2 regions of the Bacillus halotolerans genome follow, and region 2 is predicted to be linked to the other one. Evidence: riboswitches for the same ligand, from Rfam matches in the RefSeq annotation. Region 2 holds a riboswitch; the other holds the start of a gene.
What was found. A riboswitch is a leader RNA that binds a small molecule or an ion and turns the genes downstream of it on or off. The one in region 2 is predicted to bind S-adenosylmethionine.
Positions count from the first base shown of each region.

Region 1: linked by a shared signal. The riboswitch ahead of mtnK (S-methyl-5-thioribose kinase) and the one ahead of metK (methionine adenosyltransferase) in region 2 are both predicted to bind S-adenosylmethionine.

Region 1 covers NZ_CP029364.1:557,617-568,508, reverse strand. The annotation lists gene htpX (protease HtpX) at 1-186, shown strand, start outside; gene ktrD (Ktr system potassium transporter KtrD) at 361-1,710, shown strand; gene DIC78_RS02670 (hypothetical protein) at 1,866-2,021, shown strand; gene DIC78_RS02665 (hypothetical protein) at 2,024-2,194, shown strand; gene DIC78_RS02660 (acyltransferase family protein) at 2,236-3,258, opposite strand; gene DIC78_RS02655 (PAS domain-containing sensor histidine kinase) at 3,512-5,728, shown strand; gene DIC78_RS02650 (methylated-DNA--[protein]-cysteine S-methyltransferase) at 5,725-6,222, shown strand; gene DIC78_RS02645 (hypothetical protein) at 6,312-6,437, shown strand; gene mtnA (S-methyl-5-thioribose-1-phosphate isomerase) at 6,473-7,534, opposite strand; gene mtnK (S-methyl-5-thioribose kinase) at 7,542-8,735, opposite strand; SAM riboswitch class I at 8,840-8,994, opposite strand; gene DIC78_RS02630 (carbon-nitrogen family hydrolase) at 9,078-9,857, opposite strand; gene DIC78_RS02625 (pyridoxal phosphate-dependent aminotransferase) at 9,951-10,892, shown strand, end outside.
Region 2 covers NZ_CP029364.1:3,158,789-3,169,680, forward strand. The annotation lists gene ytkD (RNA deprotection pyrophosphohydrolase) at 54-530, shown strand; gene DIC78_RS16265 (ABC transporter permease) at 554-1,366, opposite strand; gene DIC78_RS16270 (ABC transporter ATP-binding protein) at 1,341-2,123, opposite strand; gene DIC78_RS16275 (ABC transporter substrate-binding protein) at 2,136-3,140, opposite strand; gene DIC78_RS16280 (alpha/beta hydrolase family protein) at 3,290-4,063, shown strand; gene DIC78_RS16285 (DUF2584 domain-containing protein) at 4,115-4,357, shown strand; gene pckA (phosphoenolpyruvate carboxykinase (ATP)) at 4,397-5,980, opposite strand; SAM riboswitch class I at 6,178-6,317, shown strand; gene metK (methionine adenosyltransferase) at 6,486-7,688, shown strand; gene asnB (asparagine synthase (glutamine-hydrolyzing)) at 7,838-9,736, shown strand; gene alaP (alanine permease AlaP) at 9,873-10,892, shown strand, end outside.

The DNA of each region.
Region 1 (10,892 bases), 1.6 Mb from region 2:
GCGGATCTTGCCGGCAAGGATAAGATGATTCATGCTCTTCGAACGCTTAAGAGCTATTCTTCCCGCATCATAGAAGAAGATCAGACAGCTGTCCAAACACTAAAGATTAATGGCAAGAAGCGGTCATCGCTTTTCTCTACTCACCCTGATTTAGATGAAAGAATCAGACGATTAGAAGCTAAATAAAATAAAAACATCCTTCCTCTGAGAACCCTCAGAGGTTTTTTTTTCTGTTTCACTTTGACTAAAATAATAAAAAAATATGCAAGTTAAGAAAATGTTTCGCAAAAGCCTTTAAAAATGGATCTAATATCTTTAGAATAATTACCGTACTTTAAAAGAGAGGCAGAAGGATTTCACATGAGATTAAAGCTTGGAAAATTGATACAGGCATTATCTCCGGCCCAGCTGATTGCATTATATTACTTTCTCGCAGTAACTGTGGCCCTGATATTGCTGAGCCTGCCGTCTGCCCATAAGCAGGGAGCGGATTGGACTTTTATTGACGCGCTTTTTACGGCTGTCAGTTCAGTCAGCGTCACGGGGCTGACGGTTGTGGATACAGCTGATACATTCAGCACTACAGGCATTTTTATTTTGGCATTCGTTCTGCAATTTGGCGGAATCGGGATTATGACGCTCGGAACGTTTATTTGGCTGATCATGGGAAAAAGAATCGGCCTTAAAGAACGGAAATTGATTATGGTAGACCAAAACCAATCCCAGTTTTCGGGTATTGTCAATTTAATGAAGCAGGTTCTTTTTCTTATATTGTGGATTGAATTTTTTGGAGGAATCATACTTGGCACTTATTTTTTAACCTACTATGATTCCTTTCAGGAAGCTTATTTACACGGGTTTTTTGCAAGTGTCAGCGCTACCACAAATGGCGGGTTTGATATAACAGGAAATTCCATGGTTCCATTCCGCCATGATTATTTTGTGCAGTTTATTACGATGCTTTTGATCATATTCGGAGCGATCGGCTTTCCGGTGCTTGTCGAAGTAAAGGACTTCTTGTTTTCAAAGCATCGGAGATATCCGTTTACGCTTTTTACAAAAATCACGACCATTATGTTTGGCTCACTCGTAGTGTTTGGCGCCATCGGCATCTATGCGCTGGAAGCAAGCCACTCGTTTGCAGGAAAGGCATGGCATGATATTTTGTTTCTATCCTTGTTTCAATCAACAGCTACCCGAAGCGGTGGGCTTGCAACAATTGATATCAGCCAGCTGTCGGATCCCACGTTGTTTTTTATGTGCGCGCTGATGTTTATCGGTGCGTCACCAAGCTCAGTCGGGGGAGGCATAAGGACAACAACTTTTGCCTTGAATCTGCTTGCGCTGTTTCATTTTGCACGCGGCAATAAAGCGGTAAAAGTATTCAAACGGGAGCTGCACCCAGCAGATCTGATGAAGTCTCTTGTTGTCACAATGATGGCGATTTTGCTCGTTTTTGGAGCGACACTGATCCTTACAGTGACAGAAAAGCATTCTCTGCTGGAGCTTTTGTTTGAGGTATGTTCGGCCTTTGGAACGACTGGTCTGTCCCTTGGCATTACCGCTGATTTGAGCAACGTAGGAAAATGTGTCATTATGATCGTAATGTTTATCGGGCGGATCGGAATATTGACCTTCCTTTATCTGATCGGAAGAAAAGAAATTGAAGCAAATTACCATTATCCGAAGGAAAGAGTGATTATCGGATAATTAAACACCGCATCTGCGGTGTTTTTTTATTGCCAAAAAAAAGATGTGTGACCTGGCACCAGTTGGAGAACCTAACATAAACAGCTGCAGTTAATCAGCTGGCCTGCATTTTCAAGCGAAATAAAAATTAGAAAATACTGGCGAGGAGGATTTCTATGAAACGTAAGGCTGAGGTCGATGAAGCCATAAAAAATAACAATACACCGACTGAGAGTATGGACAGAAATGCATATAAGACTCAATATCACGACGACCCGAATTTCCGAGGGGCCAATCGCAATTCCAAACAAGGTCAGCAAGGAGGCGCGTGATCATGAAAAAGAACCAGCACAGCAAAGACATGCAGAATCATAAAAAGCCGATGAATAAGAAGGTGCTTGAGGAAGAATTCTCAAGTGAGCTTGGGGATTACAACGCCGGGAAAATCATTGAAACCCTTGAAGTAACAAAGCCGAAAAAGAAAAAAGAGAAAAAACAAAAATAAAAAACACCTCTTAGGCGGCATGCCGCTTAAGAGGTGTTATGCTATTTTAAATAGGCATTTTTGCTGCTTCCTCTGACTAGCTGCAGCAAGCCTGTCATTCTCAGTTCAATGAACGGCTGAGCAACCGTTTTGACGAAATTGCTTGAGAGAATGGAGGTAAGAGCTGCAGTTAAGAGCAGCAGGATGACTAAGTTTTGATAGTCAGTGAGTCCATCCTCAAGCCCGACCTGCCTGAGTGTTTTAATGATAAATCCGTGGAGCAGGTATACGTAAAATGTCCTTGTTCCCCACTTAGTAAAGAAATAGCGTTTTTGCGGAACAAGCGCTAAAAAGCTAAAGGTTGCCGCAAAGGCAAGTACATACCAGCCGATTCGGGAGAGGCCGCTTGCCAAGGTGACATCGCCAAATGATGAGTACGGCTTAGAGCCGAACAGCCATGAATAGTCAAAATCGATGCCCCAGCAGATGACAAATACGGCGGCGAGCACACCGAGCGCAATCTGTTTGCCTCGTTTTGATCTCAGTAAATCAAAGTGATGTTTATTAGAGTAAAATCCGACAAGGAACATCGGTAAGAATACAAATGTCCGGGACAGGCTCAGTGTGCTGCTGACAAAGTCGAGATAGCCGATCAGCACGGCGATGCCGCAGCTGACAAACAGCGCCCAATGCTTAGAAAGCTTTGAAAAAGGATAGAGCAGGATATTCCAGAAAAATAAGCTTACCAGAAACCATAACGACCATTGCGGATCAATCGGATTCACATTTGTCATGCTTTCGTCTTGAATGATGTAATAAAAGACGGAATAGATGCTTTGGAAAATCAAATATGGAATAATCAGCTTGACCGCCAGCTTTTTCACATATCCGGCGCGTTTAAAACCTTTGGCGAAATAACCGGATACAAGAATAAAGGCAGGCATGTGGAACGTGTAAATGAACTTGTAGAGGTAGAGCATAAAATTGTTATCATGAATAAAAGATCGAAGAATATGACCGAATACAACAAGGAATATCAATAAGAATTTTGCATTGTCAAAATAACTGTCTCGCGATTTACTCATAGCATCACCTTCTCTTTAAATCAGTCACTAAAAGATTATTCCCTGTTGGTATTTATTTTAAAATAAAAGATCAAAAAGGATTTGAAAAAACGTCTGATTGTTAGGACGATGTAAAGTGACGGTAAGGATCGTTGAAAATGTCTTCTTTATGTAATCACGCTGAAATTTTCTGAAATGTATAGGGCGAATGAAGGAAGTTCATGCAATATGTAGAAATATTGAGGGATAGGTTTTGAAGAAGGAGTGTTTACGCATGGAAACTCTCGATGTCGAGACAAATTCAGATCTGAAAGAGGAACTGAAGCGCCTCAAACAAGAAAATGATCGGCTGAAAAAGGAATTACATCAGCATCAAGTGATTGTGAACAATACGCTCGATGCTATTTTTATATGTGATAATGAAATGAAAATCGTGCAGGCAAATGAAGCAACAGCGAGGATGCTTCAAGTAGATGCGGAAGGTTTGAAAAAGCGTTCCGTTTTTGATTTTTTGTTTTCTATTCCAAAGGATGAGCTGGACCTTTCCGTAAAGAAGTTTTTTAAGAAAGGTTTTCTGTGGAAGGAGGTTCCGATCAGGCTGGACAGCGGAGCGACAAAATATATTGAGTTTCTTGCCAAAAGAGGGATTGGCGAGGATTTCTTTTTTGTCGTTATGAGAGACATTTCTTCAAAGAAAATTTTGGAGCGGGAATTTTCCATGAATGAACAGCTTTTTAAGGACTTGTTTGACAGAGCTGTCGACGGAATCGTTTTATTTGATAAAGACGGCGGCTTTATTGATGCCAATCTGTCCTTTTGCAAAAGCTTTGAAATCGACCAGAATGAGCTGTCACATTTGTCGCTGTATCAATTCATAGACAGCGGATCGCGAAAAGATTTCGATAACATTTGGCACACGCTTTATCGAAAGGGAAAAGCAAAAGGCGAGCTGCCTGTCAGGCTTCGTTCAGGAGATCAGAAGCTGTTTGAATTTACGATTACGTCTAACATCATCAGCGGTTTTTATATGTCGATTATGCGGGATATCACAGAGAAGAGATCCATGGAGCTCCAGCTATTTAAAAGTGAGGAGCGCTTCAGAGAAATTTTTGAAAACGCCATGGACGCCATTATCATCTGGTCGAATGACGGAAGAATCGTTAAGGCCAATCAGTCAGCCTGTAAAATTTTTGAGCTGCCGATGAATTTGCTGTTAAAAAGAAAGCTGTGTGATTTTCTCGTAGACTCTCAGCAGAAATACAGCTTGACGAAGAGAAAATATGCAAAATACGGTGAGATCAGAGAAGAGATGCTGTTTCAAATGGGCAACGGGCAGTTCAAAGAGCTTGAATTCACTTCAAAGCGGACAATACTTGAAAACCAGCACTTAACAATTTTAAGAAATGTCAGTGACCGAAAGCGGATGGAAAAGGAGCTTCGGGAAAGCGAGCTCAAATTCAGAAAAGTGTTCAACGGCTCAATGGACGGCAACGTATTATTCGACAATCAGTACCGAATCATCGACGCCAACCCGTTAGCGAGCAATATTTTGGGCCTGCCGCATGAAGAACTGAAAAAACACAGCCTGCTTGATATTATTTCTTCCTATGAAATAGAAAATCTGGCATCGCCCGCAAGGCAGATTAATTTCGATGAAATGGACAATGAGATTCCATTTTTGCTGAGCAGCAATGATAATCGAAAACTAGAATTTTCGTTTAAACGAAATATTATTCAAAATATGAACCTGGCTATCTTTAAAGATGTCACAGAGCGAAAAGAACTGGAAGAGCGTCTTCGCAAATCTGATACTCTCCATGTCGTTGGAGAACTCGCTGCCGGTATCGCTCACGAAATCAGAAATCCAATGACAGCTCTTAAAGGCTTCATTCAGCTCCTGAAAGGGAGTGTGGAGGGAGACTATTCTCTTTACTTCAACGTCATCACCTCAGAATTAAAGCGCATCGAATCCATCATCACAGAGTTTTTAATTTTAGCCAAGCCCCAGGCTATCATGTATGAGGAAAAACATGTGACACAAATTATGAAAGACACATTAGACCTTCTTAACGCGCAAGCCAATCTCAGCAACGTACAAATGCATCTGGATTTAGTCGGAGACATTCCGCCGATATACTGTGAACCGAATCAGCTGAAACAGGTTTTTATCAATATATTAAAGAACGCCATCGAAGTCATGCCTGACGGCGGCAATATTTATGTGACGATCAAAAAAGCTGATCAAGATCATATTCTTATATCTTTGAAAGACGAAGGAGTAGGAATCACAGAGGATAAATTAAAGCGTCTAGGAGAACCATTTTATACAACAAAGGAGCGGGGAACTGGACTCGGGCTTATGGTAAGCTATAAAATTATTGAAGAACATCAAGGCAAAATAATGGTGGAAAGTGAAGAAGGAAAGGGGACTGTTTTCCATCTTACACTTCCCGTCAGGCAGAATTTTGAAGAAAGAAGGTTAGACGAATGAATTACTATATGACAGCGGAAACGCCGCTCGGGGAGCTCGCGATTGTTGAGGAAGAAGGCAGCATCACCCGTCTCTTCCTCAGTAAGGAAGATTTGATGCAGTGGAAAGAATCTGTTGAGAATACGGAGCAGTTGGAGACGGCTTTTTTGGCAGAAGCGAAAAAGCAGCTTCACGAATATTTTGCGGGAGAAAGAAAGATATTCTCACTGCCATTGAGCCAAAAGGGCACGCCTTTTCAGCAAAAAGTATGGGAGGCGCTTGCCATGATTCCGTATGGCGAATCACGAAGCTATGCTGACATTGCCGTAGCGGTCGGAAGTCCGAAAGCAGTACGCGCTGTCGGACAGGCAAATAAACGAAATGACCTGCCGATATTTGTCCCGTGCCACAGAGTGATCGGCAAAAACAGCACGTTAACAGGGTATGCCGGAAGTAAAACTGACATCAAAGCTTATTTGCTTAGCATCGAGCAAATCTCCTATAAAGAAAAATAAAACATATGGCACGTTCCCTTTTTTCGCCGCCGACATATGATTTTACTAAGTTAAAAAAGTTGGTCTGATGAAAGAGGAGGACAAAGCAATTGAAGCCGAGCCGCTCTGAGAAAATTGCCGTTTTTGCCGAGCTGCTTGTAAAACTGCATATCTTATCCAGCGCTCAAAAAGATGAAATAATCGATATGAATATGAGCAAACAAAAAAACCGCTGACTCGGCCCAATATGAGCAAAGTCTTCAGCGGTTTTTTAATGAACCTTTTCGCCTGTAAACAGCTGTTCAATTTCTTCTTCATAGGAACCGGTCATAATCCCTTTTTCAGTGATGATCCCAGAAATAAGATGGTGTGGTGTAATATCAAAAGCAGGATTAAAGACAGGCACTTCAGCCGGAGCGGTTCGGACGCCGGAAATGTTCCTGACTTCTTCGGGGTCCCGTTCCTCAATCGGGATATCAGCCCCGCTTTTTACTTTTGTGTCAAAAGTAGATAAAGGTGCTGCTACAAAAAACGGAATATCGAAGGCGTTTGCTAAAATAGCAAGTCCGTAAGTGCCAATTTTATTCGCGGTATCTCCGTTCTTTGCAATTCGGTCCGCGCCAACGATGACGGCAGAAATTTGTTTTTCTTTCATCGTATGGGCTGCCATGCTGTCCGTAATCAGAGTGACGTCAATACCGCCCTGCATCAGTTCCCAAGCAGTAAGCCGTGAACCTTGAAGAACCGGTCTGGTTTCACAAGCATAAATATGAAGCCCCAAATCCTTTTGTTTCGCCAAATAAAACGGGGCAAGCGCGGTTCCATAGCGGCTTGTCGCGATAGAACCGGCATTGCAGATTGTCATAATCTTGTCGCCTTTTTTGAAAAGCTGAAGCGCGTTTTGGCCGATCATACGGCACGTTTCTTCATCCTCGACTTGAATCTGAATCGCTTCATGGACAAGATTGGTTTTTGCTTCATTTACAGAAATGGCGTTTTGAATTGAATGGCTCAGTCTCTCGAGCGCCCATGATAAATTGATTGCTGTTGGCCTTGAACTGTTCAAATAATTTTTGATGTTATCCAATTCGCAGCGGAATTCCGCCACATTATCAGTTTCGATGTTTTTTGCCGCCAGCGCGAGCCCAAATGCTGCCGTAATGCCGATCGCCGGGGCTCCTCTAACTTTAAGTGAGACAATCGCGTCAAATACTTCTTCTTTCGTTGTCAGCTCCAAATATTCCGTAACATCAGGAAGCTTTTGCTGATTTAAAATCTTAATGGCTGTTTCTTTCCATTCAACAGAACGCGGAACAGCAAATGAATTGGTCATGGGTGAATCATTCCTTTACAAGTAACTTAAAACATTCAATAACATCCGTTATGGTTTTTAATTGTGAACGTTTTTCGATGAAGGCAGTACCGGTTTCCAGCGCCAGCCGTTTTCTTTCGATTCGCTTATCAAACGGTACGATTGTATCCAGATCTGCCACATGGGCAAGACCAACGGTGCGGCGTATCAGTTCGCAGCCGGCAAACCCAATTGTCTCTTCAAAAATATGGCTGAGTGTATCAGCGAGATAACCGTCGATTTTGGCATACACATCGAGACTGTTTTTCTCCCAGGCTTCACTGAATGTTGTTTGAAACGTGTCCCACACTTGTTTTACATGTTCATATAATGGCTCTCGATCAGCACCGTCACGGCTGAGTGCATTTAACAATAAGTTGGCGATAAATTGACCAACATCAAAACCGATTGGTCCGTAAAAAGCGAATTCAGGATCAATCACCTTTGTCTCAAGCTCGCTGGCAAAAATGCTTCCTGTATGCAGATCGCCATGAATCAGCGTTTCGGCAGATGTTAAAAATGACTTTTTCAGCTTAGCCGCTTCAACTTTGACCTTGTCATTTTTCCAAAGCTTTTCAACATATGGACGAAGCTCTTCCTCAAATTCATTTGTATCATGATCAAAGAAAGGATCTGTAAATACGAGTCTTTCGGTAATATCGCAGAGCTCAGGATTTGTAAATTGTTTAACAAGCTGTTTTTTTACCTTAGGCTCAAGTGCGTAATCAGAAGAGTAAAAAAGCGTTTTTCCTAAAAATTCGCCAATGTCTCGTGACAGATTTGGATAATTTTCACCTTCAAGAAGTCCTTTTCTAGCGATCTTTAGATGTGAAAGATCCTCCATGACCGTAACCGCCAATTCAGTATCTGAATAGTAAACTCTCGGTACGAGGTGAGGGACGTGTTCACCCTGACGGATCAGTGCGCTGCTTTCGATTCTTGCCCGATCGATTGTCAGCGGCCAGCTTTCCCCGACAACTTTTGCATAAGGAACCGCCTGTTTAATGATCAAAGCCCTGTCATTTTCTTGGTCATAAATTTGAAAGACGTAGTTTAAATTTCCGTCGCCGATCTCCTGGCATGTCAGCGTGCTTTTGCTTTGAAATAAGCCGAGTTTCACCGCCAGTGCGACAGCGGAGCTTTCATTTAACGTTTCGTATAAAGGTGTTTTTGTGACTGCCATCGTCATTACCTCCAGTTATGTAATATCTTGTTATGTGTGCCGCGAATGGCCGTAAAAAAGCCTCCTTCTCAGAGAGAAGGAGGCTTAACAATCATGTCCCGCCTCTCTTATCTCTCAGATCAAATCTGATGGAATTAGCACCGTGCCTTACGAGACCTCAGTCTCGGCGCCAAGAAGATGCGCCCCATTTCACAATGGAATTACGGTCGGTTGCTGTTGGGGTCAAAAGGCCAATCCCTCGCCCAACTCTCGATAAGAGAATATATTCACTTGTTAAACAATTCTAATTTATCAGTTGATGAACATAGTAACAGGTGTGTGATTGAATTGTCAATATATTTTTTAATATAAATCTTTTCTGATATCATCGAAAACAGGAATTTTTCCCCGCACCTCAACGCTTTCTTGAAGGTCAATTTCCGCTCTGACAATGCCTTCTTCACGGCCGCCCTCGGCCAATATGCGTCCCCAAGGGTCAATAATCATGCTGTGCCCGGCGAATTCATTATCGGGATTAGATCCTGTGCAATTGCAGGCAGCGACAAAGCATTGATTCTCAATAGCCCTCGCAATAAGCAGGCTTTTCCAATGATCAAGACGGGGCAGAGGCCATTCCGCAGAAATGAACAGCACGTTAGCGCCTTTAGTCGTATGTTTTCTGATCCATTCCGGAAAACGGATATCATAACAGATCAGTCCTGAGCTTTTGACGCCTTCAAGCTCGAAGTATCCGTCCTCGGAACCGGCTGATAAATACTCATGCTCATCCATCAGCTGAAAAAGATGGGCTTTGCTGTACTCTTTAATGATTCGTCCTTCCTTATCTGCGATGAACATTGTATTATAAACATCAGAACCCTTTCTGACAGCAACAGATCCTGCGACAATATGAACCCCGTGTTTTTTTGCGGTTTTTTGCAGCCAGCTTTGAGCAGTGAGCCCGTCTTCATCAGCAAGCTGATCAAGTTTGGCAAGGTCGTAACCAGTCGTCCATAATTCAGGGAGAACAAGAACGTCAGCATATTTACTCTCTTTTTCAATTAAAGATTCAGCCTTTTTTATATTTTCTGAAGGTTTTCCGTATGAAATATCAAATTGAAGACAAGATATGGTCCATTTCATTTTTTAACACCCCATATTTTTCTTTACTTTTTTCATTTAACCATATATGATACTGGACTATCATTTCAAGATTTTTTTAGAAGGTGAAAACAGATGAAATTTGAACATTCTCAAGTGCTGCAGGAACTGCCTAAACAATTCTTTGCTTCTCTTGTGCAGAAAGTGAACCTAAAGCTGAAGGAAGGACATGATGTCATCAATTTGGGGCAGGGGAATCCGGATCAGCCGACGCCCGAGCATATTGTTGAGGAAATGAAGCGAGCCGTTGCTCAGCCTGAAAATCATAAATACTCCTCATTTCGAGGTTCGCACAGTCTTAAATCAGCAGCGGCTGCATTTTATAAAAGAGAATACGGCGTTGAGCTTGATCCGGAAACTGAAGTAGCCGTATTATTCGGCGGGAAAGCCGGTCTTGTCGAGCTGCCGCAATGCCTGCTAAATCCGGGGGATACGATTTTGGTTCCTGACCCTGGCTATCCAGATTATTGGTCCGGTGTCACGCTTGCGAAAGCGAATATGGAAATGATGCCGCTCACTAAGGAAAATGCGTTTCTTCCTGAATACGCAAGCATTTCCCTTGACGTAAGAGAACAAGCGAAACTGATGTACTTGAATTATCCGAATAATCCGACTGGAGCCGTCGCTACCGCAGAATTTTTTAGAGAAACGGTGAGTTTTGCGAAAGAAAACGAAATCTGTGTGGTCCATGATTTTGCTTACGGTGCAGTGGGCTTTGACGGACACAAGCCTTTAAGCTTTTTGCAGACTGAAGGCGCTAAGGATATCGGAATAGAAATTTACACGCTGTCCAAAACATATAATATGGCGGGCTGGCGGGTCGGTTTTGCAGTTGGTAACGCCTCGGTCATAGAAGCGATCAATCTTTATCAAGACCATATGTTTGTCAGTCTTTTCAAAGCAACCCAGCAGGCTGCCGAGGCGGCACTTTTATCTGAGCAGACATGCGTAGCGGAGCAAAATGCCCGGTATGAAAGCAGGCGCAACGCTTGGATAGCGGCATGCAGGGAAATTGGC
Region 2 (10,892 bases):
TAACTGTGGTATGATGTATGGAAGATAGCTAGGAACGGATTTGAGGGATAAACATGTACGAGTTTAAAGATTATTATCAGAATACTGTTCAGCTCTCCTTTGACAATCAGCCCTTTTCGGACAGCCCGAAGCATGTCTGGGTCATCTGCCGTTTTGGTGACAAATGGCTTTTGACAGAACATGAGGACAGAGGCTTTGAGTTTCCGGGCGGGAAAGTGGAACCGATGGAGTGCGCGGAAGAGGCGGCGCTTCGAGAAGTAAAGGAAGAAACAGGGGCGAGGGTGAAAAGCCTCAAGTATCTTGGACAGTATAAAGTTCTCGGAAAAGAAAAGGTTATTGTGAAAAATATATATTTTGCAGATATAGAGAAGCTTGAAAAGCAAAGTGATTACTTTGAAACGAAAGGGCCGGTTCTGTTTCGTGAACTTCCGGAAAACCTGCCCCGCAATAAAAAATTCAGCTTTATTATGAAGGATTCTGTGCTTCCCATCAGTTTGAAAAAACTGAAAGAAGCGGGATGGATCAACTAAAAACCCGGCTATCCGCCGGGTTTTTATGTTCTGCCCTTCGTCCATTTCTTTTCTAACAGTTCTACGCCCTGATACATCAGGGTGGCAAATACAGCAATAATCAACAGGCTTAAGAAGACGAGTGTAAAATTGAAGACTTGGAATCCGTAAATAATCATGTATCCTAATCCGACCTTTGAAACAAGAAACTCGCCTACGATGACACCGACCCACGATAAACCAACGTTTACCTTCAGGGTTGAAATAATAGCGGGCGAAGATGCGGGAAGAATCGCTTCTTTAAAAATAACCCACTTGTTTGCGCCGAATGTTTTCATTACTTTAATATAGTTTTCATCCACCTCTTGAAAGGCGGTATAAACGACGATGGTTGTGATGATGACACTGATGACCGCTCCCATCGCGATGATGCTGACAAAGCCGGGACCGAGCGCAACAATCAGAATAGGTCCGAGCGCCACTTTCGGCATCGCATTTAAAATGACCAGATATGGATCTAATATCCTGGCAAGCCGATTGGACCACCATAACAACGCGGCAAGACACGTGCCAAGGAAAGTCCCCAGCAAAAAGCCAAGCACGGTCTCAAATAAAGTAACCCCGATATGCGACAGCAATGAGCCGTCAGCAACCTTTTCAATCAGTAAACGCCATACGGCTGACGGCGAGCTGAAGATCAGAGGATCAATCCAGCTCTGTCTGCTTGCGATTTCCCATCCGGAGAAAAAGAGGATAAATATCGCAAGCTGAAAAGAATGCACATTCCATTTCTCTTTTTTCTGTTTAAATTGAAATTGCTCATGAAGCAGATCAATTGTTTCTTTGCTGTTTCTCAAGAGAATTCAGCTCCTTCCATATCGTTTGAAACAGCGTCTGGAAGGATGGCTCCTGACGGGCGTCAAAAGGCATCATCGCAGCCAATTCTCTAGGGATTGTAAAAATTTGATGAATGGTGCCCGGCTGATTAGAAAATAAAAAGATGGTATCACTCATCGCAATCGCTTCCCCTATATCATGAGTGACAAGCACCGCTGTTTTTTGATACTCCTTTAATGTGCGGAAAACGAGGTTTTCCAAAGACAGCTTCGTTTGAAAATCAAGCGCGGAAAATGGCTCATCCAGTAAAAGCAGACTTGGGTTTGGGGCAAGAGTTCTTGCAAGCGCAGCCCGCTGCCTCATCCCGCCTGACAGCTCCTTAGGATATTTCTTTTCAACATCAACGAGACCCAGATCCGGCAAAAGACCAAGTGCTGCGGCCTTGTTTTCTTCAGTAAGCGTGTCGGCAATTTTTAAACCGAGGAGCACATTTTCCTCAATGGATTTCCAGGGAAATAAGTAATCCTGCTGAAGCATGTAGCCAATGTTATGTTCTTTTTGATTCGGCTCGCGGCCTTCAATCAGAACTCTGCCTTCCGAAGGTTCAATCAAGCCTGCAATTATGGAAAGCAGTGTTGTTTTTCCGCAGCCGCTCGGACCGAGAAATGAGATGAAATCGCCTTTTTCGGCATCAAAATGAATGTCCTGTACGGCGGTTGTTTTTTCTTTAATAGAAAAATAAGTATGGGTTACATGGTCGACATGTAAAAAAGACATAGATGGCGCCTCCTATTTTTCCGAGGTGACTTTTTCGGCGATGTGTTTGTTCACAAGCTGACTGTATGGTATATGCTTTGGCAGTTCACCCGACTGATCCATAATCGTTTGGAGCAGTTCCCATTCTTTTTCGTTGAGGAGCGGGTCCGGAGAATACGAATTTTGTTTTTTGTAGCGTTCAATGGACGTTTCGATGACATCTGGATCGGTATCGTCAAATTCATTTTTAATCGCTTCTGTGATGTCCTTCGCTGAGTGGTTTTCCACCCACTGCTGCGCTTTATAAATAGCTCTCGTGAATTTGACGGCTGTATTCTCGTTTTTCTTTAAATAGCTTTGTTTTGCCATAAAAGTTGTATAAGGAACCTGGCCTGATTCTTCTCCGAACGAAGCAACGATGTGGCCGATGCCTTCTTTCTCAAAGAGTGAAGCAGTCGGTTCAAAAAGCTGGACATACTCACCGGTTCCAGAAGCAAAGGCATTGGATATATTGGCGAAGTCTATGTTTTGGATGAGTTCAATATCCTTATGCGGATCAATGTGATGTTGGTTCAGCACATACTCGCCGACCATTTGCGGCATACCGCCTTTTCTCTGGCCGAGAAAAGTCTTTCCTTTCAGCTGATCCCAGCTGAAATTTTCGGCATCTTCTCTTGCGACAAGGAACGTTCCGTCTGTCTGAGTCAGCTGTGCGAAGTTAATGACAGGGTCTTTAGCCCCTTGCGATTCGACATAAATGGATGTTTCTGATCCGACAAGAGCAATGTCCGAGCCGTTTGAAAGAAGCAAAGTCATCGTTTTATCACCGCCCCAGGTCGTATTGACGTCGACATCAAGGCCTTCATCCTTGAAAAATCCTTTAGATTCTGCAACATATAAAGGTGCATAAAAAATGGAATGGGTCACTTCGGCTACTTTTACTTTCGTGAGTGTAGCTTCCTGCTTGCAAGCGCTCAGGGCAATGGTGAGAAACACACTGCAAACGCAGAAACAGCCCAGCCTTAACCATTTGTTCACATGACAACCTCCTTATTTAGCATCAAGTTAATATCCTTTTTTGCTTTACATATCGTATGATGGGTATAAAAATGTGTGAATGCCTAATCCGGGTTACAGGATTTATTTTTAAAGGCAGGAAAGAATAAAGAAAAAAGGAGGCGGGAGCATTGATTGTTGAGAAAAGAAGATTTCCGTCGCCGAGCCGGCATGTGCGTTTGTTTACCATCTGCTACCTTTCAAATGGCTTAAAAGTGAAAGGGCTGCTGGCGGAGCCGGCGGCACCTGGGCAATATGACGGATTTTTATATTTGCGCGGCGGTATTAAAAGTGTTGGAATGGTCAGACCGGGCCGAATTATCCAGTTTGCGTCCCAAGGATTTGTTGTATTTGCCCCCTTTTACAGAGGGAACCAGGGAGGGGAGGGCAACGAGGATTTTGCAGGAGAAGACAGAGAGGATGCTTTTTCCGCTTTTCGCCTGCTCCAGCAGCATCCGCAAGTGAAAAAGAACAGAATTCATATTTTCGGTTTCTCCAGAGGCGGCATAATGGGAATGCTTACTGCGATTGAAATGGGACGACATGCGGCTTCATTCGTTTCGTGGGGAGGCGTCAGTGATATGATTCTTACATATGAAGAGCGGCAGGATTTACGAAGAATGATGAAAAGAGTGATTGGGGGAACGCCGAAAAAGGTGCCTGACGAATACAAATGGCGAACGCCTTTTGACCAAGTGAACAAAATTGAGGCACCCGTTTTATTAATTCACGGAGAAAAAGATCAAAACGTTTCCATTCAGCATTCGTATTTATTTGAGGAGAAATTAAAACAGCTGCACAAGCCTGTAGAGACGTGGTACTACAGTACCTTCACACATTATTTTCCGCCGAAGGAAAACCGGCGTATTGTGCGGCAGCTCACGCAGTGGATGAAAAACCGCTGACGGTGAAATATGTTATGATATAGAAAAAAGAGAACGAAAGGGGATTTCAATTTGGGAATGCCTGTTGAATTTAATACATTGATTGTGACAAAAGGAAAAGAAGTTCGCATAGATGAAAATATATTCAGATTAGAGAAAGACGGGTATCGCATTTATCCAATGGAGATTCCGATGGATGTCAGCAAAACAAAGTTTGGTGAAAAGTCAGGCACAGCCGAAGTGCAGAAGCTTGAATGGACAGACGGGCGGACAATCATTACGTACAAGCTGACTTCTTTGCATACAGTCAATTAAAACAAGCCAAGAGCTTAATTGCTCTTGGCTTTTGCTTTTTTAAATGAGAGGCCCGCCTGCTTGCGCGATGGCATCTGTATTTGTGAACTTTTTGAAGTTTTCTTTGAATTCGTTTGCCAGATACACAGCCTTTTCTCTGTATTCCTCTTTGTTATTCCACGTGTTTTCCGGCTGTAGGATATGATCGGGAACACCCGGAACATGAACCGGGATGTGCAAGCCGAAAATATCGTCAGTGGTCATTTGCACATTTTCTAATTTGCCTTCAATCGCTGCTTTTACCATCGCCCGTGTGTATGAAAGCTTCATGCGTTCGCCTGTGCCGTAGCCGCCGCCGGTCCAGCCGGTATTGACCAAGTAAACGTCTGCGCCGTGTTCGTCGATCTTTTTGCCGAGCATTTCCGCATATACATGGGCCGGGAGCGGAAGGAACGGTGAACCGAAGCATGTGGAGAATGTCGTCTCAGGAGACGTGACGCCGCGTTCGGTTCCAGCTAGTTTACTCGTATAACCGCTTAAGAAGTGGTACATAGCCTGCTCCTTCGTCAGCTTGCTGATTGGCGGCAGAACGCCGAATGCATCAGCCGTCAGAAATACAATCGCTGACGGGTGGCCCGCAATGCTCGGAGAGACAATGTTGTCGATCATATGAATCGGGTAAGCGGCACGTGTGTTTTCTGTATAGAAGGAATCATCGTAATTGGCTTCACGCGTATCTTCATCTACAACAACATTTTCGAGAACGGATCCAAACCGAATCGCTTTAAAAATCTGCGGTTCCTTTTCTTCGCTTAAATGAATGCACTTGGCATAGCATCCGCCTTCGATATTGAAGACACCAGTATCCGACCAGCCGTGTTCATCATCACCGATCAGTTTCCGGTCAGCATCCGCCGAAAGGGTGGTCTTTCCTGTTCCCGACAGGCCGAAGAAAAGCGCGACATCGCCTTTTTCACCGACATTGGCGGAGCAATGCATGGATAAAATATCTCGCTCAGGCAGCAGGAAATTCATGATGGAGAAAATCGATTTTTTCATTTCTCCGGCATACTCCGTTCCGCCGATTAAAATCGTGCGCTTTTCGAAAGAAACAATAATAAAGGTTTCTGAATGTGTGCCGTCTGTTTTTGGGTCCGCTTTGAAATGCGGAGCGGAAAGAATGGTAAACGGCTGTTCGACTGTTTTTTTATCATTGTCTTCAGGACGGATAAACAGCTGTCTGGCAAATAAATTGTGCCATGCAAATTCATTAACGACCGTGATCGGCAGTCTGTATTTTTCATCAGCACCGGCAAATCCTTCGAAAACAAACAGCTCATCACGTTGTTTCAGATAGCTGACAACTTTCGTGTATAGCCGGTCAAATGCTTCCTCGGAAATAGGCTGATTCACCGGACCCCAATCAATCTTACTCTTTGTGCTTGCTTCTTCTACAATAAATTTATCCTTCGGCGAACGTCCCGTGTAAGCGCCTGTGGTCGCCCGGACGGCACCCGTGGATGTCAAAATGCCTTCGTTGCGGGAAAGTACTTTTTCTGTAAGCTGAGCTGCAGATAAATTATGCTGCACATTAGGACTTGTTAATAAGGCTTGCAAATCAGCGGTTAAATCAACTGAGTTCATAAGAAACCTTCCTTTATCATTTTATTTGTGTTTTGCTAATTGTGAATTAGTATAACATATATTTTCAAATAGTCTATACTATTTATCGTTTTTTGTGTGTGCATTTCCATTGTTTTCCGCAATAAAGGCGTCTATTTCTCCTGATTCATATTGACATTGCAAACCCTTTTACGATAAGATATTTCATTGAGCGGATACTCTTATCCCGAGCTGGCGGAGGGACAGGCCCTATGAAGCCCAGCAACCGGTTTCTCTATTATTCATTATGTTTAAATTGTGTGAGACAACCAAGGTGCTAACCTGATGCAAGGTTGAATGATTCCTTGAGCGATAAGAGTGAAAGGCACAAAGACCAAACCCTTTCCTCGAACGGAAAAGGTTTTTTTATTTCATAAATATGCCAATTAACATCTCTAATATAAACGTAACATTGTATAAGAGGGAGCGAGTTCCGTATCATATATATAAGGTCTTTCGGGAGGCCTTGTGCAGGAGGAAGCAAATCATGAGTAAAAATCGTCGTTTATTTACATCAGAATCTGTTACGGAGGGGCATCCGGATAAAATCTGTGATCAGATTTCTGACAGCATTTTAGATGAAATTTTAAAGAAAGACCCTAACGCGCGTGTTGCTTGTGAAACGTCTGTGACAACTGGTTTGGTTCTTGTCAGCGGAGAAATCACAACTTCTACGTATGTTGACATTCCAAAAACGGTTCGTGAAACGATTAAAGAAATCGGATACACACGTGCAAAATACGGATTTGATGCGGAAACTTGTGCGGTTTTAACATCAATTGACGAGCAGTCTGCTGATATTGCGATGGGTGTAGACCAAGCGCTTGAAGCCCGTGAAGGCACAATGAGCGACGAAGAAATTGAAGCAATCGGAGCGGGTGACCAAGGTTTAATGTTCGGTTATGCGTGCAACGAAACGAAAGAGCTTATGCCTCTTCCAATTTCACTTGCTCATAAATTAGCCCGCCGCTTGAGTGAAGTGCGTAAAGAAGATGTTCTTCCTTACCTTCGCCCTGACGGCAAAACACAGGTAACGGTTGAGTATGATGAAAATAACAAACCTGTCCGCATTGACGCGATTGTTATTTCAACCCAGCACCACCCTGAAATTACGCTTGAGCAAATTCAGCGCAACATTAAAGAACATGTCATCAATCCGGTTGTTCCTAAAGAATTAATTGATGAAGAAACAAAATACTTCATTAACCCTACAGGCCGTTTCGTCATTGGAGGACCTCAAGGGGATGCGGGGCTTACAGGACGTAAAATCATCGTTGATACGTACGGCGGCTACGCACGTCACGGCGGCGGCGCGTTCTCTGGTAAAGATGCGACGAAAGTAGACCGTTCAGCTGCTTATGCTGCAAGATACGTTGCGAAAAACATCGTTGCGGCTGAGCTTGCAGATTCTTGCGAAGTGCAGCTTGCTTACGCGATCGGTGTTGCACAGCCTGTGTCTATCTCAATCAACACATTCGGTTCCGGAAAAGCTTCGGAGGAAAAACTGATTGAAGTTGTGCGCGATAACTTTGATTTACGACCTGCCGGCATTATCAAAATGCTTGATTTACGCCGGCCGATCTACAAACAGACTGCCGCGTACGGCCACTTTGGACGCCACGATGTTGACCTTCCGTGGGAGCGTACAGACAAAGCGGAACAGCTGCGTAAAGAAGCGTTAGGAGAATAATTTTATAGCCGCTTACTGGTTAAGCGGCTTTCCCTTTTTTATCGATGTATCCATGTTTATTTTTTTACATAACTGTGAAACCAAACACTGTTCACAGCGTCTATAAATAGGGGTTCAATGATGACAATTTTAAATATGGAGGCAATACTATGTGTGGATTTGTCGGGGTTTTTAACAAGCATCCGTTAACTCAAACCGCTGATCAAGAAGAACTAATCAAACAAATGAACCAAATGATCGTTCACCGCGGTCCTGACAGTGACGGATATTACCATGATGAGCACGTTGGATTCGGATTCAGACGGCTCAGCATTATTGATGTGGAGAATGGCGGACAGCCTTTATCATATGAAGATGAAAAATATTGGATTATTTTTAACGGGGAAATCTATAACTATATCGAACTGAGAGAAGAGCTTGAAGCAAAGGGATATACTTTCAACACAGATTCTGACACAGAGGTTCTTCTTGCGACTTACCGTCACTATAAAGAAGAAGCGGCTTCCAAGCTGCGCGGCATGTTTGCCTTTCTGATTTGGAATAAAAACGATCATGTTCTTTATGGAGCAAGAGATCCATTCGGCATTAAGCCGTTGTATTACACAACGATCAATGATCAGGTTTATTTTGCCTCAGAGAGAAAAAGTTTAATGGCAGCCCAAAATGATATTGAAATAGATAAAGAAGCATTACAGCAGTATATGTCTTTCCAATTCGTTCCTGAGCCAAGTACGCTTGATATTGATGTGAAAAAAGTAGAGCCGGGTTCTCAGTTTACAATCCGTCCTGACGGTGATATCACATTCAAAACGTATTTCAAGGCGCGCTTCCAGCCTGTTCAGACGGAAGAAGATAAACTTGTCAAAGAAGTCAGAGACGCTATCTATGACTCTGTAAACGTTCATATGAGAAGTGATGTGCCTGTCGGTTCATTCCTATCAGGCGGAATCGATTCTTCGTTTATTGTATCCGTTGCGAAAGAATTTCATCCAAACCTGAAAACATTTTCTGTCGGATTTGAACAGCAGGGCTTCAGTGAAGTTGATGTAGCGAAAGAAACTGCCGCTGCACTGGGCATTGAAAATATAAGCAAAGTCATTTCACCTGAAGAATACATGAACGAGCTTCCTAAAATCGTATGGCACTTTGATGATCCGCTTGCAGACCCGGCTGCGATTCCGTTGTATTTCGTGGCGAAAGAAGCAAAAAAACACGTAACGGTTGCGTTATCTGGCGAAGGTGCGGACGAGCTGTTCGGCGGATACAACATCTACCGTGAACCGCTTTCTCTTAAACCGTTTGAACGCATTCCGTCCGGCTTGAAAAAGATGCTTCTGCACGTAGCGGCCGTTATGCCTGAGGGAATGAGAGGAAAGAGCCTGCTTGAGCGCGGCTGCACTCCGCTTCCGGAGCGTTATATCGGCAACGCGAAGATCTTTGAAGAATCCGTGAAGAAACAGCTGCTGAAGCACTATGATCCGAGCCTTTCGTATCGTGATGTGACGAAGCCTTACTTTACAGAAAGCAGCTCATACAGCGATATTAACAAAATGCAGTATGTCGATATCCACACTTGGATGCGAGGCGACATTTTGCTAAAAGCGGATAAAATGACGATGGCGAATTCTTTGGAATTGCGTGTGCCATTCCTTGATAAAGTCGTATTTGACGTTGCGTCTAAAATTCCTGATGAATTGAAAACAAAGAACGGTACGACAAAGTATCTCCTTCGCAAAGCTGCTGAAGGCATTGTGCCGGATCATGTATTGAACCGCAAAAAGCTCGGTTTCCCTGTACCGATCCGTCATTGGCTGAAAAACGAAATGAACGAATGGGTGCGCAGCATTATTCAGGAAAGCCAAACGGACGCTTATATCCATAAGGATTACGTTCTTCAGCTTCTTGAAGACCATTGTGCCGACAAGGCTGATAACAGCCGTAAAATTTGGACAGTGCTCATCTTTATGATCTGGCACAGCATCAATATCGAAAAACGGTATATGCCTGAAGAGCTGAGCCATCAGCCTAAAGAAGTCATCTTTGTCTAACAGATAAGGCTTTCGATTCGTCGAAAGCCTTGTTATTATACCAGTATTTCTCCATCATCATTGATTACCCTGCACATTCGTGTGAAATATTCAGAAAAATGATGTAATGATATTTTTTTCTAGGGGAGAAGGGAACATGCAAAAACAAAAACAAGAATTGCATCGCGGTCTGGAAGAAAGGCATATTTCTTTGATGTCTTTAGGGGCTGCCATAGGAGTGGGACTTTTCCTTGGCTCCGCATCAGCTATTCAATTAGCAGGGCCGGGTATTTTGGTGGCATATGCCTGCAGCGGCCTGGTTATGTTTTTTATAATGAGGGCGCTTGGGGAAATGGCGATTCAAAAGCCGGTCGCGGGCTCCTTCAGCAGGTATGCGCGTGACTACTTAGGTCCGCTCGCAGGTTACTTAACCGGGTGGAATTACTGGTTCTTATGGGTTGTAACCTGTATGGCGGAAATCACCGCTGTCGGAATTTATATGGGATACTGGTTTCCGGATGTGCCCAATTGGATTTGGGCATTGTCGGCGCTGGTGATTATGACTGGTGTTAATTTCCTCGCCGTAAAGGCGTATGGAGAGCTGGAGTTTTGGTTCGCATTGATTAAAATTGTCGCGATCCTTTCTATGATTGCTGTCGGTTTATTAATGATCATTACAGGAGTCGGCAATGGAGGCATTGCGACTGGCATCAGCAACTTGTGGAGCAACGGCGGATTTTTTCCTCATGGAATAAAAGGGGTTTTATTGTCACTTCAAATGGTGATGTTCGCGTATTTAGGCATAGAGATGATAGGGGTGACTGCCGGCGAAGTCAAAAACCCGCAAAAATCATTAGCGAAAGCAATTGATACGGTATTTTGGCGTATCTTGATTTTTTACGTCGGTGCTTTATTTGTTATCATGTCCATTTATCCGTGGCAGGAAATCGGATCGCAAGGAAGCCCTTTTGTACTCACGTTTGAAAAAGTGGGGATTCCATATGCGGCAGGCATCATTAACTTTGTCGTTCTGACGGCAGCGTTGTCTTCTTGCAACAGCGGCATATTCAGCACCGGACGTATGCTCTTTAACCTAGCGGAGCAGAGCGAGGCGCCAAAAGCATACGGTAAGCTGACCAAAGGCGGCATTCCGGGTAAGGCCGTACTGGCTTCTGCG